DNA from 3 places in the Shewanella sp. BJSY2023SW005 genome. Region 2 is predicted to be linked to each of the others. Evidence: predicted binding sites of a transcription regulator. Region 2 holds the regulator's gene; each other region holds the start of a gene.
The links. Region 2 encodes NrdR, which represses ribonucleotide reductase genes. Its sites were predicted from a motif close to AAACACNANATNTNGTGTTT; they were not measured.
Positions count from the first base shown of each region.

Region 1: a site for NrdR is predicted at 1,796-1,815, ahead of nrdA (class 1a ribonucleoside-diphosphate reductase subunit alpha). Genes of this name have one in related genera too.
Region 3: a site for NrdR is predicted at 3,729-3,748, ahead of nrdD (anaerobic ribonucleoside-triphosphate reductase). Genes of this name have one in related genera too.

Region 1 covers NZ_JBKORJ010000020.1:256,465-262,444, forward strand. The annotation lists gene ubiG (bifunctional 2-polyprenyl-6-hydroxyphenol methylase/3-demethylubiquinol 3-O-methyltransferase UbiG) at 108-818, shown strand; gene ACMHXI_RS05470 (HAD family hydrolase) at 823-1,491, shown strand; gene nrdA (class 1a ribonucleoside-diphosphate reductase subunit alpha) at 1,975-4,263, shown strand; gene nrdB (class Ia ribonucleoside-diphosphate reductase subunit beta) at 4,323-5,453, shown strand; gene yfaE (class I ribonucleotide reductase maintenance protein YfaE) at 5,428-5,757, shown strand; gene ACMHXI_RS05490 (glycosyltransferase family 4 protein) at 5,856-5,980, shown strand, end outside.
Region 2 covers NZ_JBKORJ010000065.1:51,326-57,305, forward strand. The annotation lists gene ettA (energy-dependent translational throttle protein EttA) at 1-1,148, opposite strand, end outside; gene glyA (serine hydroxymethyltransferase) at 1,377-2,630, shown strand; gene nrdR (transcriptional regulator NrdR) at 2,740-3,192, shown strand; gene ribD (bifunctional diaminohydroxyphosphoribosylaminopyrimidine deaminase/5-amino-6-(5-phosphoribosylamino)uracil reductase RibD) at 3,233-4,357, shown strand; gene ACMHXI_RS20860 (riboflavin synthase) at 4,358-5,014, shown strand; gene ribBA (bifunctional 3,4-dihydroxy-2-butanone-4-phosphate synthase/GTP cyclohydrolase II) at 5,096-5,980, shown strand, end outside.
Region 3 covers NZ_JBKORJ010000053.1:67,905-73,884, reverse strand. The annotation lists gene ACMHXI_RS16150 (DUF3010 family protein) at 1-91, opposite strand, end outside; gene ACMHXI_RS16145 (DEAD/DEAH box helicase) at 139-1,494, opposite strand; gene rssA (patatin-like phospholipase RssA) at 1,714-2,661, shown strand; gene ACMHXI_RS16135 (hypothetical protein) at 2,820-3,563, shown strand; gene nrdD (anaerobic ribonucleoside-triphosphate reductase) at 3,774-5,891, shown strand; gene nrdG (anaerobic ribonucleoside-triphosphate reductase-activating protein) at 5,941-5,980, shown strand, end outside.

The sequences.
Region 1 (5,980 bases), on a different contig from region 2:
CCTTTAGTGCTATCGATCACATTGAGGCGCCAATTTATGCTGCCCTTCCCTATGGCTTATATGGTTATAATGGGCACATCTTTATTATTGCTGTTTCAGGTCTGAATATGTCTTCTCAACCCAATGTCGACCCTCAGGAAATTGCCAAGTTTGAAAGTATGGCCGCCAGTTGGTGGGATCCTGCCGGTGAATTCAAGCCACTGCATGAACTCAACCCCCTGCGCCTTAATTATATAGACGCTCAATCCGGCGGTATCTTTGACAAGCAGGTACTGGATGTCGGCTGCGGCGGTGGCATTCTGTCCGAGAGCATGGCCCGCATTGGCGCCAAGGTCACCGGGTTGGATATGGGCTTTGAGCCGTTGGAAGTCGCCAGGCTGCATGCACTGGAAGCCGGCGTCAGCATAGACTACCTGCAGGAAACCGCCGAAGTGCATGCCCAGAATCATCAGGGGCATTACGACACTGTTACCTGTATGGAGATGCTCGAGCATGTACCGGATCCGCAATCTGTGATCCAGGCTTGTTGCGATATGGTCAAGCCCGGAGGTTGGGTGTTCTTCTCCACCATTAACCGCAACATCATGTCCTGGGTGCAAACCATACTCGGTGCCGAGTATGTGCTGAAAATGCTGCCGGCAGGTACCCATGACCACAGTAAGTTTATCCGCCCATCCGAATTAATTGCCATGGCAGAAAACACCGAACTATTGTGCCGTGACGCGCTGGGCATCAAATACAACCCCTTGAGTGGCGTATTCAGTTACACCAAGAGCGTTGAAGTCAACTATATGATTGCCTGCCAACGCCAGGACTGATGCCATGACGCCTAAGCTGCCGTTTCAAGGGATTCTGTTCGACTTGGACGGGACTCTGGTGGATACCGCCGAGGACCTGACCGAAGCACTGGCCTTGGCCCTTGCATCCCATGGGGTATCGATAGAGGATAAGCGCAAACTTCTTCGCACTCTGGCCTCTCACGGCTCGCTTGCCATGGTGCAAGCCGCCGTGCCCCAAGCCTCAGCCGAGGAACAGGAGCATCTCCGGCAAGCGATGCTCAGGGAATATGATGCGGTTAACGGCCAAAAAGCCTGTTTGTTTGAAGGCATAGAAGCCTTGCTGGACAGTGCCCTATCAAGAGCCTTACCGCTGGGGATTGTCACCAATAAACCGGCGCGTTTTACCCGGCCCTTGTTAGAGCGCATGGGGCTGCTTAAGCGCTTTGATGCTGTGGTCAGTGCCGATACAACCCTCTATCGTAAGCCCCACCCAGCCCCTATGTTGCTGGCTGCTCAGCAGCTTAACTGCGCTCCCGAACGTATTCTCTATCTTGGCGATGCCGAGCGCGACATAGCAGCGGCGCAGGCGGTGAATATGCCCTCTGCCATCGCCATGTGGGGATATCTGGCGGCCGAGGATAAACCGGCGGAATGGGGCGCCGATTGGCAGTTAAATCATCCACAGGCAGTGATGTCGCTGCCATTGTGGTAACAAGGTAAGACAAGCACTAAATTGGCACTGTTTTCCTGAGTAGACAAGACCTTAAAGAAAGTCGCAGTCCGGATGCTGCTTTAACCGACCGGATCTGCGCGGGATCGCGGATCGCTGCTTATTTTAGCAGTCGATCACCTTGAGTGAGATCGCTTGAATTTTGACCATGACGACTGTGCGCCAGCAATGATGCCGCTTTGCGGAATCGGCCAGTCAATATCCTCAAGATATCCACAAGATATACCCAAAACTCAGGCTTGCAAAAAGTGCCATACCTCACTATCTTGTTATCCAAGATATAGAAAAACACCATATCTTGTGTATCGGTAGCAATCAGACATACTAGTCTTGCACTGGAAACTCCCGGTTAACAGAGCCCTCTCGGGCCGCCGTCGTTAACTGTTCGGTTGATTGTTTTACAAGGGAAGGTTTAATGACGCCGTCGCGTCATTTCACAGATATTACAACCAAGGCCTATCTTCAATGAATAGCACTATGACAGTTACCAAACGCAGTGGCGCACGCGAGACGATAGATCTCGATAAGATCCACCGCGTTATCACCTGGGCAGCTAAAGGATTAAACAACGTCTCGGTTTCCGAGGTGGAGTTGCGTTCTCACCTGCAGTTTTTCGATGGCATCCCCACCGAGGCCATCCATGAAACCATTATCAAGGCTGCCGCCGACCTGATCTCTCCCGACTCTCCGGACTATCAGTTCCTGGCCGCTCGCCTTGCTGTTTTTCATTTGCGTAAGAAGGCCTTTGGTCAGTTTGAGCCGCCAAAACTGTACGATCATGTCAGCAAGTTGGTCGCCATGGGCAAGTACGACAAGCATGTGCTGGAAGACTACAGCCGTGAAGAACTGGATGTGCTCGACAGCTATATCGACCATTGGCGCGATATGAACTTCTCCTATGCCGCCGTCAAACAGCTGGAAGGCAAGTATCTGGTACAAAACCGTGTGACTCATGAAGTCTACGAAAGTGCCCAGTTCCTCTATATTCTGGTGGCCGCTTGCCTGTTTGCCCGTTATCCGAAGGAAACCCGGCTGCAGTATGTCAAAGACTTCTATGATGCGGTTTCTACCTTCAAGATCTCTTTGCCGACCCCTATCATGTCCGGCGTGCGTACGCCGACCCGTCAGTTCAGCTCTTGCGTGTTGATCGAGTGTGACGACAGCCTGGACTCCATCAATGCCACGGCCTCTTCCATCGTCAAGTATGTCAGTCAGAGAGCCGGTATCGGTGTGAATGCCGGCCGCATTCGCGCTCTGGGAAGCCCTATTCGTGGTGGTGAAGCCTTCCACACAGGTTGTTTGCCTTTCTACAAGTATTTCCAGACTGCGGTGAAATCCTGCTCCCAGGGCGGCGTTCGCGGCGGTGCTGCAACTCTGTTCTACCCTATCTGGCACCTGGAAGTTGAATCGCTGCTGGTACTGAAAAATAACCGTGGTGTTGAAGACAACCGTATCCGTCACCTGGACTACGGCGTACAGATCAACAAGCTGATGTATCAGCGGATGATTAAAGGTGAGAACATCACCCTGTTCAGCCCATCGGACGTTCCCGGCTTATATGACGCCTTCTTTGCCGATCAGGACGAGTTTGAGCGCCTGTATGTGAAATATGAGCAGGACCAGAGCATTCGCAAGAAGACCCTAAAAGCGGTCGAGCTCTTCTCGCTGATGATGCAGGAGCGCGCCTCCACAGGTCGTATCTATGTGCAGAACGTGGATCACTGTAACACCCACAGTCCGTTCAACGCCGAAGTGGCCCCAGTGCGTCAGTCCAACCTGTGTCTTGAGATTGCCCTGCCAACCAAACCACTGAACAATATTGACGACCCAAATGGTGAAATCGCCCTTTGTACTCTGTCAGCGCTGAACCTGGGTGCGATAAAAGACTTGGGCGAACTGGAAGGCCTTGCCGATTTGGCTGTGCGCGCCCTGGATAACCTGCTGGACTACCAGGACTACCCTATTCCTTCTGCCAAGACGGCATCGATGAACCGCCGCACTCTGGGTATCGGGGTCATCAACTTCGCCAACTATCTTGCCAAGAACGGCGTGAAATACTCTGACGGCAGCGCCAACGGCCTGACCCACAGAACATTTGAAGCCATACAGTACTACCTGCTCAAGGCCTCGATGAATCTGGCCAAAGAACTGGGTGCCTGCCCGCTGTTCCATGAGACCACTTATTCTCAGGGGATCATGCCGGTAGATACCTACAAGCGGGATCTGGACAAGATTTGTGATGAGCCGCTGCACCTGGATTGGGATGCTCTGCGTCACGATATCAAGCAGCATGGCCTGCGTAACTCGACCCTGTCGGCACTGATGCCGTCAGAGACCTCTTCGCAGATCTCCAACGCCACCAATGGTATTGAGCCTCCACGCGGCCTTATCAGCGTCAAGGCCAGTAAAGATGGCCAGCTCAAGCAAGTGGTGCCCGATTACGAAGAACTCAAGGACAAGTACGAACTGCTGTGGCAGATGCCCGGCAACGACGGTTACCTGCAGTTGGTGGGTATTATGCAGAAGTTTGTCGATCAGGCGATTTCGGCCAATACCAACTATGACCCATCCAAGTTTGAAAGTAACAAGGTTCCGATGAAGCTGCTGCTCAAGGATCTGTTGACCGCCTACAAACTCGGGGTCAAGACCCTTTACTACCACAACACCCGTGATGGTGCTTCCGACAAATTCGATGACATTACCAGCATCGAGAAGGAAGACGACGGTTGTGCCGGCGGCGCCTGCAAGATTTAAGCAGGATTAAGTAACAAGTTCGGGGCCCAGGTGGCCCCGTTGTTTGGAAAGAGTAGATCATGGCTTATTCAATTTTTTGTCAAACCCCCAACGATGCCACCCGCGAACCTATGTTTCTCGGTCAGGCGGTTAACGTGGCCCGTTACGATCAACAGAAGTACGAAGTATTCGAGAAACTGATCGAAAAGCAGTTATCTTTCTTCTGGCGCCCGGAAGAAGTAGATGTCAGCCGCGACAAAATCGATTTCGGCGCCCTGCCGGATCATGAAAAGCATATCTTCCTCTCCAACCTCAAGTACCAAACCCTGTTGGACTCGATTCAGGGCCGCAGCCCCAATGTGGCTTTCCTGCCGCTGGTGTCCCTGCCTGAGCTGGAAACCTGGATTGAAACCTGGTCCTTCTCCGAGACCATTCACAGCCGTTCCTACACTCATATCATCCGCAATATTGTCAACGACCCATCCGTGGTGTTCGATGACATAGTGGTCAATGAGGAGATCCTCAAGCGCGCCGGCGATATTGCCGAGTATTATGACCGCCTTATCGAGCTGACTCAGTTGTATCACCTGCATGGTGAAGGCAAGTTTGACGTCAACGGTCACACGCTTGAAGTCACTACCCGCACCATCAAAAAAGCCCTCTATCTGTGCATGATGTCGGTCAATGCGCTCGAAGCGATACGTTTTTACGTCAGCTTCGCCTGCTCCTTTGCCTTTGCCGAGCGCAAACTGATGGAAGGCAACGCCAAGATCATTCGCCTGATCGCCCGCGATGAAGCTTTGCACCTGAACTCGACCCAACACATTATCAACCTGATGCAGGGTGGCAAAGATGACCCTGAGATGGGTGAAATCGCCAAAGAGTGCCAGCAGGAAGCTTACGATCTGTTCCTGCGCGCCGCCGAGCAGGAAAAGGCTTGGGCCAAGTACCTGTTCAAGGATGGTTCCATGATAGGCCTGAACGAAACCATTCTCTGCCAGTATGTGGAGTTCATTACCAATCAGAGAATGAAGGCGGTTAACCTGGGCGCACCATACAGTGAGCAGAGCGATCCCCTGCCCTGGATGAAAAACTGGCTGGAGAGCGATGCCGTACAGGTCGCGCCTCAGGAAGTGGAAGTATCATCCTACCTGGTCGGCCAGATAGATTCGGCTGTCGACGACGATGAGTTCTCCGACTTTGACCTTTAACAAAGCCCCTATCGTGCTGCTGCGCGGAGAGCCCCTGCTGCTGTATACCACAGAGCACAGGACTCTCCTGGCAGCGCTCGAAGCCCGTAAGGTGAGCATTTTTTCCGAGTGCCGTAGCGGGTTTTGCGGCGCATGCAAGACCCGGGTGCGCAGTGGCGCGGTCACTTACCTGACCACGCCATTGGCCGAGTTACAGGCGGATGAATGTCTGCCCTGCTGCTGTGTGCCCACGGAAGATCTGGACTTGGATCTCTCCAGCGAAGGCGCCGACATGCCGCTGCTGCGGGTTAAACACTTGGCCTGACACAAGCGCAAAAAACGCCGTCAGTGGCAGATCTCCTACAGTTAAACAAGCGTTTTTTCGTTGTAAATCCTGCCTGACTCCGGTACTCTGCCGGACTTATGAAATCAGACTCAAGTTATTCATTCAAAAGTCTTTATTGCGCTTTTGATCGTTACCCTCTGCCCAAAGGCGCTTCGACCCATATACGTTATATGGCGTCAACCCTGTTTGCCTTCCAGTCCCC
Region 2 (5,980 bases):
CCTATCTCGATTTCACCGCTGTCCGGCTGCTCGGCGCCGCTGAGCATTCTGAACAGGGTCGACTTACCGGCACCGTTGGCACCGATAATACCGACTATGGCGCCCTTGGGAACGCTGAAGCTTAAGTTGTCTATCAGAATGCGGTCACCATAGCTCTTGGTGAGATTGCGCACCTCAATCACCTTGTCACCCAGGCGAGGACCGGGCGGAATAAACAGCTCATTGGTCTCGTTGCGGCGCTGATAATCTGAGCTGTTCAGCTCTTCGAAGCGGGCCATACGGGCTTTGCCCTTGGACTGACGTCCCTTGGCACCCTGACGCACCCACTCCAATTCCTTGGCAATCGTCTTCTGGCGGGCGCTTTCGCTGGCGGCTTCCTGCTTCAGACGGGCATCTTTCTGCTCCAGCCAGGAGGAGTAGTTGCCCTGCCATGGGATACCTTCACCCCGGTCCAGTTCCAGGATCCAGCCGGCGGCATTGTCGAGGAAGTAACGGTCGTGGGTAATGGCGACCACAGTGCCTGAGTATTCCTGCAGGAAGTGCTCCAGCCAAGCAACGGATTCGGCATCCAGGTGGTTGGTCGGTTCGTCCAGCAGCAGCATCTCCGGCTTTTCCAGCAGCAGACGACAGATGGCCACCCGGCGACGTTCACCCCCGGAGAGCACCTCCACCTTGGCGTCCCATTCCGGCAGACGCAGGGCGTTGGCGGCGCGCTCGAGAATGTTGTCCAGATTGTGGGCATCCTGGGCCTGAATGATGGCTTCCAGCTCGCCTTGCTCCTTGGCCAGGGCGTCGAAGTCGGCATCCGGCTCAGCATAGGCCGCATAGACTTCATCCAGACGCTTGAGGGCGTTTTTGGCTTCGCTGACGGCTTCTTCTATGGTTTCCCGTACTGTCTTGTTGGGATCAAGCTGGGGCTCCTGGGGTAGGTAACCTATCTTGAGTCCCGGCATGGGACGGGCTTCACCTTCAATTTCTGTGTCCAGACCTGCCATGATTTTCAACAGGGTGGATTTACCCGAGCCGTTGAGACCCAGGACACCAATTTTGGCGCCGGGGAAGAAACTCAATGAAATATCTTTGAGGATCTGCTTTTTGGGCGGCACTATTTTACCGACCCTCAGCATGCTGTATACAAACTGAGCCATATTGTTTCTCTGTTGTCCTGAACTGAGTTTTCCTAAACTGGCGGCAGTTTACCAATTTGACAGGGCTCCTGCCAGATGCGGCCAGATAGCGGCACCATTGTTCAGCAAATGAAACATAGTCATCTGCTGACACAAGGATTTTCATCATCCTGCGACTGGGATATTTGTCACACTCAGAGTAGAATACCGCGCAACCCTACCAATAAGATTTGCCAGCTGGAGTGACAGATGCTGAAGAAAAGTATGAACATTGCCGACTATGATCCTGAGCTGTTCAAGGCGATTGAGGATGAAACCCGTCGTCAGGAAGAGCACATTGAGCTGATCGCCTCCGAAAACTACACCAGCCCCAGAGTCATGGAAGCCCAGGGCTCACAACTGACCAACAAGTATGCCGAAGGTTATCCAGGCAAGCGTTACTACGGTGGTTGTGAGTATGTCGATGTGGTGGAGACTCTGGCAATTGAGCGTGCCAAGCAGCTGTTTGGCGCTACTTACGCCAACGTTCAGCCACACTCAGGTTCACAGGCCAACAGCGCGGTTTATATGGCGTTGCTGCAACCCGGCGATACCGTACTGGGGATGAACCTGGCTCACGGTGGTCACTTGACCCACGGCTCTCCGGTTAACTTTTCCGGCAAGCTGTATAACATCATTCCTTACGGTATCGACGAGTCCGGCAAGATTGACTACAGCGAACTCGAAACGCTGGCGCTGGAACACAAGCCCAAGATGATCATCGGCGGCTTCTCGGCCTACTCAGGCATAGTTGACTGGGCCAAGCTGCGCGAAATCGCCGACAAAATTGGCGCTTACCTGTTTGTCGATATGGCCCACGTGGCCGGTCTTATCGCTGCCGGTGTTTATCCTAACCCTGTGCCGCACGCCCACGTGGTGACTTCGACCACTCACAAGACACTGGCCGGTCCCCGCGGTGGTGTGATTCTGTCGGCTGCCGACGATGAAGATCTGTACAAGAAGCTGAATTCCGCGGTATTCCCGGGCGGTCAGGGTGGTCCTCTGATGCACGTTATCGCCGGTAAAGCCGTGGCCTTCAAAGAAGCACTGGAGCCGGAATTCAAAACCTATCAGCAGCAGGTGGTTAATAACGCCAAGGCCATGGTTGAGGTGTTCCTCGAACGCGGTTACAAGATAGTTTCCGGCGGTACCAGCAACCATCTGATGCTGGTGGACCTGATTGGCCGTGAGCTGACCGGTAAAGAAGCCGACGCCGCTCTGGGCCGTGCCAATATCACAGTCAACAAGAACTCAGTGCCTAATGATCCCCGCTCACCCTTTGTGACCTCCGGGGTGCGTATCGGTACTCCGGCCATCACTCGCCGCGGTTTCAAGGAAGCCGAAGCCCGTGAACTGACCGGCTGGATCTGTGATGTGCTCGACAATGCTCACGATGACGCCGTTATCGAGCGAGTGAAGGGCCAGGTGCTGGAACTGTGCGCTCGCTTCCCTGTTTACGGTTAACCTTTTCAAGGGAATAGGATAAACTTCGATGGCCGCTGAATTCAGCGGCCATTTTTGTTTCTGCCATTTAGCAGCAGCCGCTGCCGGCAACTGAGCACCAGGAGGCATAATGCATTGTCCATTTTGCAGTGCGACGGATACCAAGGTGATAGATTCCAGGCTGGTGGCAGACGGTCATCAGGTGCGCCGTCGCCGGGAATGTACTCTGTGTCATGAACGCTTTACCACCTTTGAAGGTGCCGAGCTTGTCATGCCCAGAGTGATCAAGCGCGATGGCAGCAGGCAACCGTTCGATGAGGACAAGCTGCGCGGCGGTATGCTGCGCGCCGCCGAGAAACGTCCGGTTTCCATGGATAAGATTGAAGAGGCGATCAGCAAGATCAAGTCCACCCTCAGAGCCACAGGCGAGCGGGAAGTGACCTCGGAAATGATCGGCAATCTGATGATGGATCATCTTATTGAGCTGGATAAGGTGGCCTATATTCGCTTTGCCTCTGTGTATCGTGCCTTTGAAGATGTGTCAGAGTTTGGTGAAGCGATTGCCAAGCTGGAGAAAAAATAGGCTGTCAGTCACAGCCAACTGTTAAGTAACGGAAACCCCCATGTGGTCCAATACTGATATCGCCATGATGAGCCGCGCCATAATGCTGGCTCGCCGTGGCCGTTATACAACCCGCCCCAACCCCAATGTCGGCTGCGTCATCATAGATGCCGGTGGCAAGATTGTCGGCGAAGGCTGGCACCAGCGTGCCGGTGAGCCCCATGCCGAAGTACATGCCCTGAAAATGGCCGCTGACAAGGCCCGCGGTGCTACTGCCTATGTCACCCTCGAACCTTGCAGTCACTATGGTCGCACGCCGCCCTGTGCCGAAGCCTTAATTAAACATGGCCTCAAGCGGGTGGTGGTGGCAATGACAGATCCCAACCCTCAGGTGGCCGGCCAAGGTATCGGCATGCTGCAGGAAGCTGGGATCCAGGTGCAGAGCGGTCTCTTGGCCGAGCAGGCCAGAGAGTTGAATCCGGGCTTTTTATCGCGAATGGAGCGAAATCGCCCTTGGGTCACCCTCAAACTGGCGGCGAGTCTCGATGGCAAGACGGCACTGGCCAACGGTGAGTCCAAATGGATAACCGGCCCCGAGGCGCGCCGCGACGTGCAAAGGCTCAGAGCCCGCAGTTGCGCTCTGCTCACCGGCATTGAAACCGTATTGGCCGATGACCCTTCCCTGAATGTCCGGCACGCTGAGCTTGGCAGCCTGGGTGAAACCCTCAGCGAGCAACAGCTTATTCAACCGCTGCGAGTGATACTCGACAGCAACTGCCGTATGCCGCTCGATGCCAGGCTGTTGCAAATTGCCAGCCCGGTGCTCTTGGTCAGCTGCCGTCCCTATGAGGATGAATTCCTAGCCGCTTTGCCGCCTTATGTCACCACTTTGGTGCTGGCCGGTGAAGACAACAGAGTCGATATCGCGGCGTTGCTGCAACACCTGAGCCAGAGCTGTAATGCGGTGTTGGTCGAGGCCGGGGCAACGCTTTGCGGCGCCTTTATTAGTGCCGGGTTGGCCGATGAACTGCTGCTTTATCAAGCCCCGAAACTGCTTGGCGCCGCTGGCCGAAACCTGCTGGCCTTGCCAAACTATCAGCAGATAGCCGATACCCCGGCGATACGGGTAACAGATCAACGTAAGCTTGGCAATGATACCCGGCTTACTCTCAAGATAGGTGATTGAATGTTTACCGGAATAATTGAAGCTGTCGGTACAATACGGGCACTGGAGCGCCGTGGTGATGATATTCGTCTGACTGTGGCCAGCGGCAAGTTGGATCTCAGTGATGTGCGTCTGGGCGATAGCATTGCCACCAACGGCGTGTGTCTGACCGTGGTTGAACGCCTGGCGGAGGGTTATGTGGCCGATGTTTCGGCCGAAACTGTCAGTCTCACCGGCTTTGACCGCTACAGCGTCGGCACCAAAGTCAACCTGGAAAAGGCGGTCACGCCAAACACCCGCTTGGGTGGGCACTTGGTCAGTGGCCATGTGGATGGTATGGCGCGGGTCATCAGTGTGACTCCAAGGGGCAAGGCGCTGGAGTTTTGGCTCGAGGCACCCGCTGAGCTGGCCCGTTACATTGCCCATAAAGGCTCCATTACCGTCGATGGCGTCAGCCTCACGGTTAACGAAGTGGATGGCCGCAATTTCCGTCTCACCATAGTGCCGCATACCGCCAGTGAAACCACTCTGCTTGAGCTGCGCCCCGGCGATAAGGTCAATCTGGAGGTGGATCAGATAGCCCGCTATCTTGAGCGTCTGATGCAGCACAAAGAGGAAGCGCAGCCGAGCGAAGGTGTCACCCTGGCTATGCTCGCCAAGGCCGGCTTCATGCGCTAGATGTGCGCCAGCCCACTGGTTATCGCGCGCTAACAGGTTAGAATTCATTGATTACACAGAACAAGAGATAAAGGTCTTACAATGGCGCTACACAGTATCGAAGAGATCATCGAGGATATTCGTCAGGGCAAAATGGTTATCCTGATGGACGATGAGGACAGAGAAAATGAGGGCGACCTCATCATGGCGGCGGAGAAAGTTACCCCGGAAGCGATCAACTTCATGGCTCGCTTCGGCCGTGGTCTTATCTGCCAAACCATGACCAAGGCTCGCTGCCAGCAGCTGAATCTGCCGCTGATGGTCAGCAATAACAACGCCCAGTTTTCGACCAACTTCACCGTCTCCATCGAGGCCGCTGAAGGGGTGACCACAGGTATTAGCGCCCATGACCGCGCCGTGACAGTACAGGCGGCTGTGGCTAAAAATGCCACGCCGTCCGACATAGTTCAGCCCGGGCATATCTTCCCTTTGATGGCGCAGGATGGCGGAGTGCTGGTGCGCGCCGGTCATACCGAAGCCGGTTGCGATCTGGCGCGTTTGGCCGGTTTGGAACCTTCGGCTGTGATCGTGGAGATCCTTAACGAGGATGGCACCATGGCGCGCCGTCCGGATCTGGAAGTGTTCGCCAAGGAGCACGGCGTTAAGATGGGCACCATTGCCGATCTGATCAATTACCGCAATAACACAGAAACCACAGTGGTGCGTGAGGCCAGGTGCAAGCTGCCTACCCGTTTCGGTGAGTTTGAGCTACACACCTTTCGCGACACCATAGATAATCAACTGCACTTTGCCATGGTCAAGGGCGAGATTGTTGACAATATTCTGGTGCGGGTACACCTGCAAAACACCATTAATGACCTGCTGTTCTCTGAGCGCGATGAAGTGCGCAGCTGGCCGCTTGAGCAAGCCATGGCGCGGATTGCCGCCGATGGTGGCGTGCTGTTGCTGCTGGGTAACCAGGAGCCT
Region 3 (5,980 bases), on a different contig from region 2:
GGCAATCGGGGACGTTGAATACGTCACCCTGGGCGCTCAGCAAACAGATGACGGCTTCGCCGCCTTTTAATTCAACAGCACAAACTTTCATGGTATTCCTTTTGGTTCAGCATGCCGCACCGGCGGCTAATGTTAATCTTATGACTCGGAGCCGCTTTCATCGCCGTTATCTACTGGAGCGGGTTTACGCCTCATAGGGGCATCGCCCACATCCACCCCGGTAATAAAGCGCTTGTCTCTGCCGGACTTGGCCTTGCCCGGTTTAGCCGCTGTCTTGCTGCGTCCCTTGGGCTTGCCGGCCTTGGCGTTCTTGGGTTTGCTGCTCTGGCGCTTGGGATCGGCCAAGCCACTGAATTTGGGTTCTAGCCCCTCAAGGGTACTGAGCTCGAAGCGGCGACCGAGAAAGCTCTGCAGCTTCTTGAAGTTGAACCAGTCCTTGGGACCTACCAGAGACAGGGCGTCGCCCTTGGCACCGGCGCGGCCGGTACGGCCGATACGGTGGACATATTCTTCGGCGAATTTGGGCATGTCGAAGTTGACCACCAAGGACACATTCACCAGATCCAGACCGCGGGAGGCGACGTCGGTTGTCACCAGAATTTGCTGCTGGCCACGGCTGAACTGATCCATTATCTGGTTGCGGGCGCTTTGGCGCAGTTCACCACTGAGCGCCACGGCGCTGTAGCCTTCTTGCTTGAGCTTCTCGGCTAATCTGTCGGTATCCTGGCGGGTGGCGGTGAAGATGATCACCTGGCGCTGTTGCTCGCGCTTTAGCAGCTCAGTCAGCAGCGCCTCTTTATGATCCAGATGGTCACAGAGGAAAATACGCTGGTGTATGTCCTGATGCTCGGCATTGGCGGCGCCAATGGCTACGTGCAGTGGATCATTGAGCAAGGTGGTGGCGATGTCATTGACCTCTTCATGTTCCAGAGTGGCCGAGAACATCAGTGTTTGACGCCGTCTATGGTTGGCAGCGTCGTTGATTGCCTTGAGTTGCGGGGCAAAGCCGAGATCCAGCATGCGGTCGGCTTCGTCAAGAATAAGCAGTTCCAGCCCTTCCAGATACAGATGGCGTTGTGACAGGTGGTCGGCAATCCGTCCCGGGGTGGCGACGATAAAGTGTGGATCCCGCGCCAGCGCCTTGGCCTGATCGTTGAAGTTTTCCCCGCCAAGCACACTGATGGCTCTATATTGGGTATTGGCAACCAACAGACGCAGCTGGGCGTAAACCTGGTTGGCCAGCTCACGGGTCGGCAGGAGTATCAATACCCTGGGATCGCGCTTGCTGAGCGCCTTGGTGGAGATCACCCTTTGCATTGCCGGCAGCAAAAAGGCCAAGGTCTTTCCCGAGCCCGTCTTGGATGAGGCCATCAGGTCTTTCCCGGCCAGCGCTACGGGAATCGCTTCACGCTGAATTTCGGTAGGCTCGTCGATACCCATATGCTTAAGGGTTTGCAGCAGACGCTGATCCAGCGAAAAATCGGAAAAATGCAAAGGTTAACTCCTCAATAAAAACGACCGCATATTATAACGGCTTTTGTGGCGCTGGGCATGTATTTAGTCAAAGGAGTGTCGAAACAGCGGCGACTTTTGCTTAAAAAGGTCGCAAGCTCATGGCTGAAAGCCTGCCGGATAAAATCTGGAGCCGCTCAGGCTTCGGGTGTATGCTGCTTTGGCTGAATGGCATAGCTTGGAGTTTTTTAAGGAGAAAGGATGGCGCAGAGTCATAACCCTTGTATCGGTATCGCCCTCGGAAGTGGCGCCGCCAAAGGATGGGCCCACATAGGAGTGCTCAAAGGTCTGGCTGCCATGGGGGTGCATCCGGCCAAGGTGGCCGGTTCATCCATAGGTGCCCTGGTCGGTGCGGCCTATGCCAATGAACGCCTCGAAGAACTGGAAGACTGGGTGCGCAGTTTTTCCAGTTGGGACGTGTTGGGATTGATGGATATCAGTTGGGGCCGGGGCGGACTCATCAGTGGTGACAAGGTGTTCAATGCCATTCAGGACCGCATCGGCGATCTCTTGATTGAAGAGCTCAAATATCCCTTTACAGCGGTGTCGACCGACCTCTACTCAGGGCAGGAGATCTGGTTCCGTCAGGGCGACTTGCGCCAGGCCGTCAGGGCTTCCTGCTCCATGCCGGGGATCATGTCGCCGGTGCGTCAGGGCCATCGTTGGTTGGTGGATGGCGCCGTGGTGAATCCCATTCCCGTGTCTGTGGCCAGAGCCATGGGGGCCAGTTTGGTGATAGGTGTCGATCTGCATGGTCACAGGCGCGAACAGTTGCAGGTACTGCCGGTGGCACTCAACAGTGAAGAGCACTCATTACAGAACAAAGTGGTGGAGCATTCCTCCGAGAACGGTTTTATGGATCTGTTGGCCAAGGGCAAGGATTATATTTCCGGCCTGACCGACAAGTTCTCCCTCGGCAATAAGGCCGAACCCGGCATGTTGGCTGTGATGTCACAGTCGATGGATATTCTGGAGCAGCGCCACAAGCGCGCGCGCTTGATGGGGGATCCACCGGATATCTGTATCGTGCCCAAGGTGTCTGACATAGGCACCATGGAGTTTCACCGTGCCAGTGAAGCCATTGCCGCCGGTGAGAAGGCGGTGCAGCAGGCCTCGCATCTGATTGATGCGGCGTTGGGGCGTCTCTGAAACAGGCGCTTTTTTGTTAGTGCTTGGTATGGGCACACTTCCTGCATAGTCACCACATCATCAGCATCAAGGCGCTTCAAGGGCGATTTTTTGACAATTTTTATGACAATCTTGTCTTAAAAACAACCGCTTGGGCGTCGATATGACGGAAAACTGACATGCAGCCTATCCATTCCTCTGTGGATCCCAGATTGTCCGGGGTCGATGCCTATGGCGTCAACAATCGTCTTACCAGCGGCAGCGGTCTCTCGGTTGTCGACACTGAAACTGTCAATGACAGCAAGAGCCAGGGTTCAGCCTCGGCAAACATAGGGCAGGACAGCATATCCCTCTCCAACGATGGTAAAAGAGCCGCGCGGGTGCAGGAGTTGGCCAAGGAATTTTTCGGCTCAGGCCAGTTCAGCAGTGCCGATTTACCCAAGCTGCTGGCGCGCCTCGGCGACGAAGGGCTGTTGTCTGAAAGCCAGATGGCCAGATTGCAGGGCAGCGGCCTGATGGGAGTTGATACCAAGGATAACGCCAGCCTCAAGGAGTTTATTCAAGGCCAGATTGGTTTGCTCAGACAACAGGCCAGTCAAAGCCCTTTGCTCAATGCACTCAAGGGGGCGGACAGCCTGATGGGCAATATGGGGATGATGTATACCCCATCGAGCTCTTTGGCGGCCAACAAGGTGGCAGTTCAGTTGGACGCCGTGCTCAAGGGAGAAAACCAAACTGCCGAGAGCGCAGAGAACAACAGCAACAAGCTAGCGGCCAAGGCCGATTCCGCACAGCAAGATCCTCAACTGTTATCCCGGCTCAGTGGTGTCAGCGCTCTGATGCGCACCGCAGCAGCCATAGGCAGCCAGCAGCAGGGCAGTGGGCAAATCAATAGTTATCTGGCCTTGGCAAAGAGGTACTGACTAGCGGCCGTTTGGGTCTCGGTCAAGGGAAAAATCTCCACAAGTTGTGCTCGTCGGCACTAATCCCATAGTGTTGTTCATCCTCTTCAATACCATGATCCAGATCATGGTATTGAAGAGCGATTTGTCGCTTAATTCTCTACATATTGTGCTTGGTTAATAAAACACCACTATATATGGTGTTAAATAAACAACATGGAGATTAGAGAAATGCCGGTAGTGATTAAGCGGGACGGGTGCCGTACTCAGTTCGACGAAACAAGGATAAGGGATGCGGTGCTGGCAGCCTCTAGCCACTGCGGTATAGAAGATGTGGACTATGCGGCCACAGTCGCAGCGCTGGTCACCCAGGCGGTAACCGACAAGGCTGAGGTCAATATCCAGGAGTTGCAGGACAGGGTCGAAAACCTGTTGATGGAAGGGCCGTACAAGCAAGTGGCCCGTAGCTACATTGAATATCGTCACGACAGAGATATCTGCCGTGAATCCAGCAGCCGACTGAATCTGGAGATCCGCGGCCTGGTCGAGCAGAGCAACGCGACCCTGCTCAACGAAAATGCCAATAAAGACTCCAAGGTGATCCCCACCCAGAGGGATCTCCTGGCCGGTATTGTCGCCAAACATTATGCCAAACATCATATCCTGCCCAAGGATGTGGTTGCCGCCCATGAGGCCGGTGAGATCCACTATCACGATCTCGACTATTCGCCTTTCTTCCCTATGTTCAACTGTATGCTGATCGATCTCGGTGGCATGTTGACCCAAGGGTTTAAGATGGGCAATGCCGAGATTGAGACACCAAAATCCATCTCGACTGCGACCGCAGTTACCGCGCAGATCATCGCCCAGGTCGCCAGCCATATTTATGGCGGCACCACAATCAACCGCATAGATGAAGTGTTGGCCCCTTTTGTGGCCAAGAGCTACGACAAGCATTATCAAACTGCACTCAAGTGGGGGATTACCGATGCCAAGGCGTTTGCCACAGAGCAGACCAAGAAAGAGTGTCACGACGCCTTCCAGTCGCTGGAATATGAGGTCAATACCCTGCATACCGCCAATGGTCAGACGCCTTTTGTTACCTTCGGTTTCGGTTTGGGTACCAGCTGGGAGTCGAGGCTGATCCAAGAGTCTATTTTGCGGATCCGCATGGAAGGCCTTGGCAAGAACCGCAAGACAGCGGTTTTCCCCAAGTTGGTGTTTGCCATTCGTGATGGTATCAACCATAAGGCCGGCGACTGCAACTACGACATCAAGCAGTTGGCGCTCGAGTGTGCCAGCATCCGCATGTATCCGGATATTCTCAACTATGAGCAGGTGGTCAAGGTTACTGGCTCATTCAAGACTCCTATGGGTTGTCGCAGTTTCCTTGGCACCTATGAGGAAAACGGCGAGCTGCTGCATGAAGGTCGCAACAACCTAGGCGTAGTCAGCCTGAACTTGCCGAGGGTGGCGCTGGAAGCCAAGGGTGATGAAGCCGAGTTTTATCGCATTTTGGATCAAAGGCTGGAGATGGCCCGCAAGGCGCTGGATACCCGCATCGAACGTCTGGCCAACGTCAAGGCCAGAGTGGCGCCCATTCTCTATATGGAAGGGGCTTGCGGAGTGCGCCTGCGCGGTGATGATAACATTGCCGAAATCTTCAAAAACGGCCGAGCTTCCATCTCTCTGGGCTATATAGGCCTGCATGAGACAATCAATGCTCTCTATGGTACAGACACCCATGTGTTTGACGATGAAACATTGAGGCAGAAAGCAGTTGCCATAGTGGCTCACCTCAAGGCGGCTACAGTGCGCTGGAAAGAGGAAACCGGTTATGGTTTCAGCCTCTACAGTACACCGAGCGAGAGCCTGTGCAGCCGTTTTGCCAAGCTGGATGCCAAGAGCTTTGGCCTGGTTGATGGTGTTACCGACAAGGGCTATTACACCAACAGCTTCCACCTGGATGTGGAGAAGAAGGTAAATCCTTACGACAAACTCGACTTCGAACAGCCGTATCCCGAGCTCGCCAATGGTGGTTTCATCTGCTACGGCGAATACCCGAATATGCAGCACAACCTAGAAGCGCTGGAGAATGTCTGGGACTACAGCTACAGCCGGGTGCCTTACTATGGAACCAACACACCAATAGATGAGTGTTACGACTGTGGTTTTACCGGTGAGTTTATCTGTACCAGCAAGGGCTTTACCTGCCCCAAGTGTGGCAACCATGAGCCCAGTCGGGTGTCTGTGACCCGCAGGGTTTGCGGTTATCTCGGCAGCCCGGATGCCAGACCCTTCAACCATGGCAAGCAGGAAGAGGTCAAACGTCGGGTTAAGCACCTTTAACGACAAACTGTTTTATAGGCGCCCCTCGGGGCGCCTTGTGGATATAGCTATGAACTATCATCAGTATTACCCCGTGGATGTGGTCAATG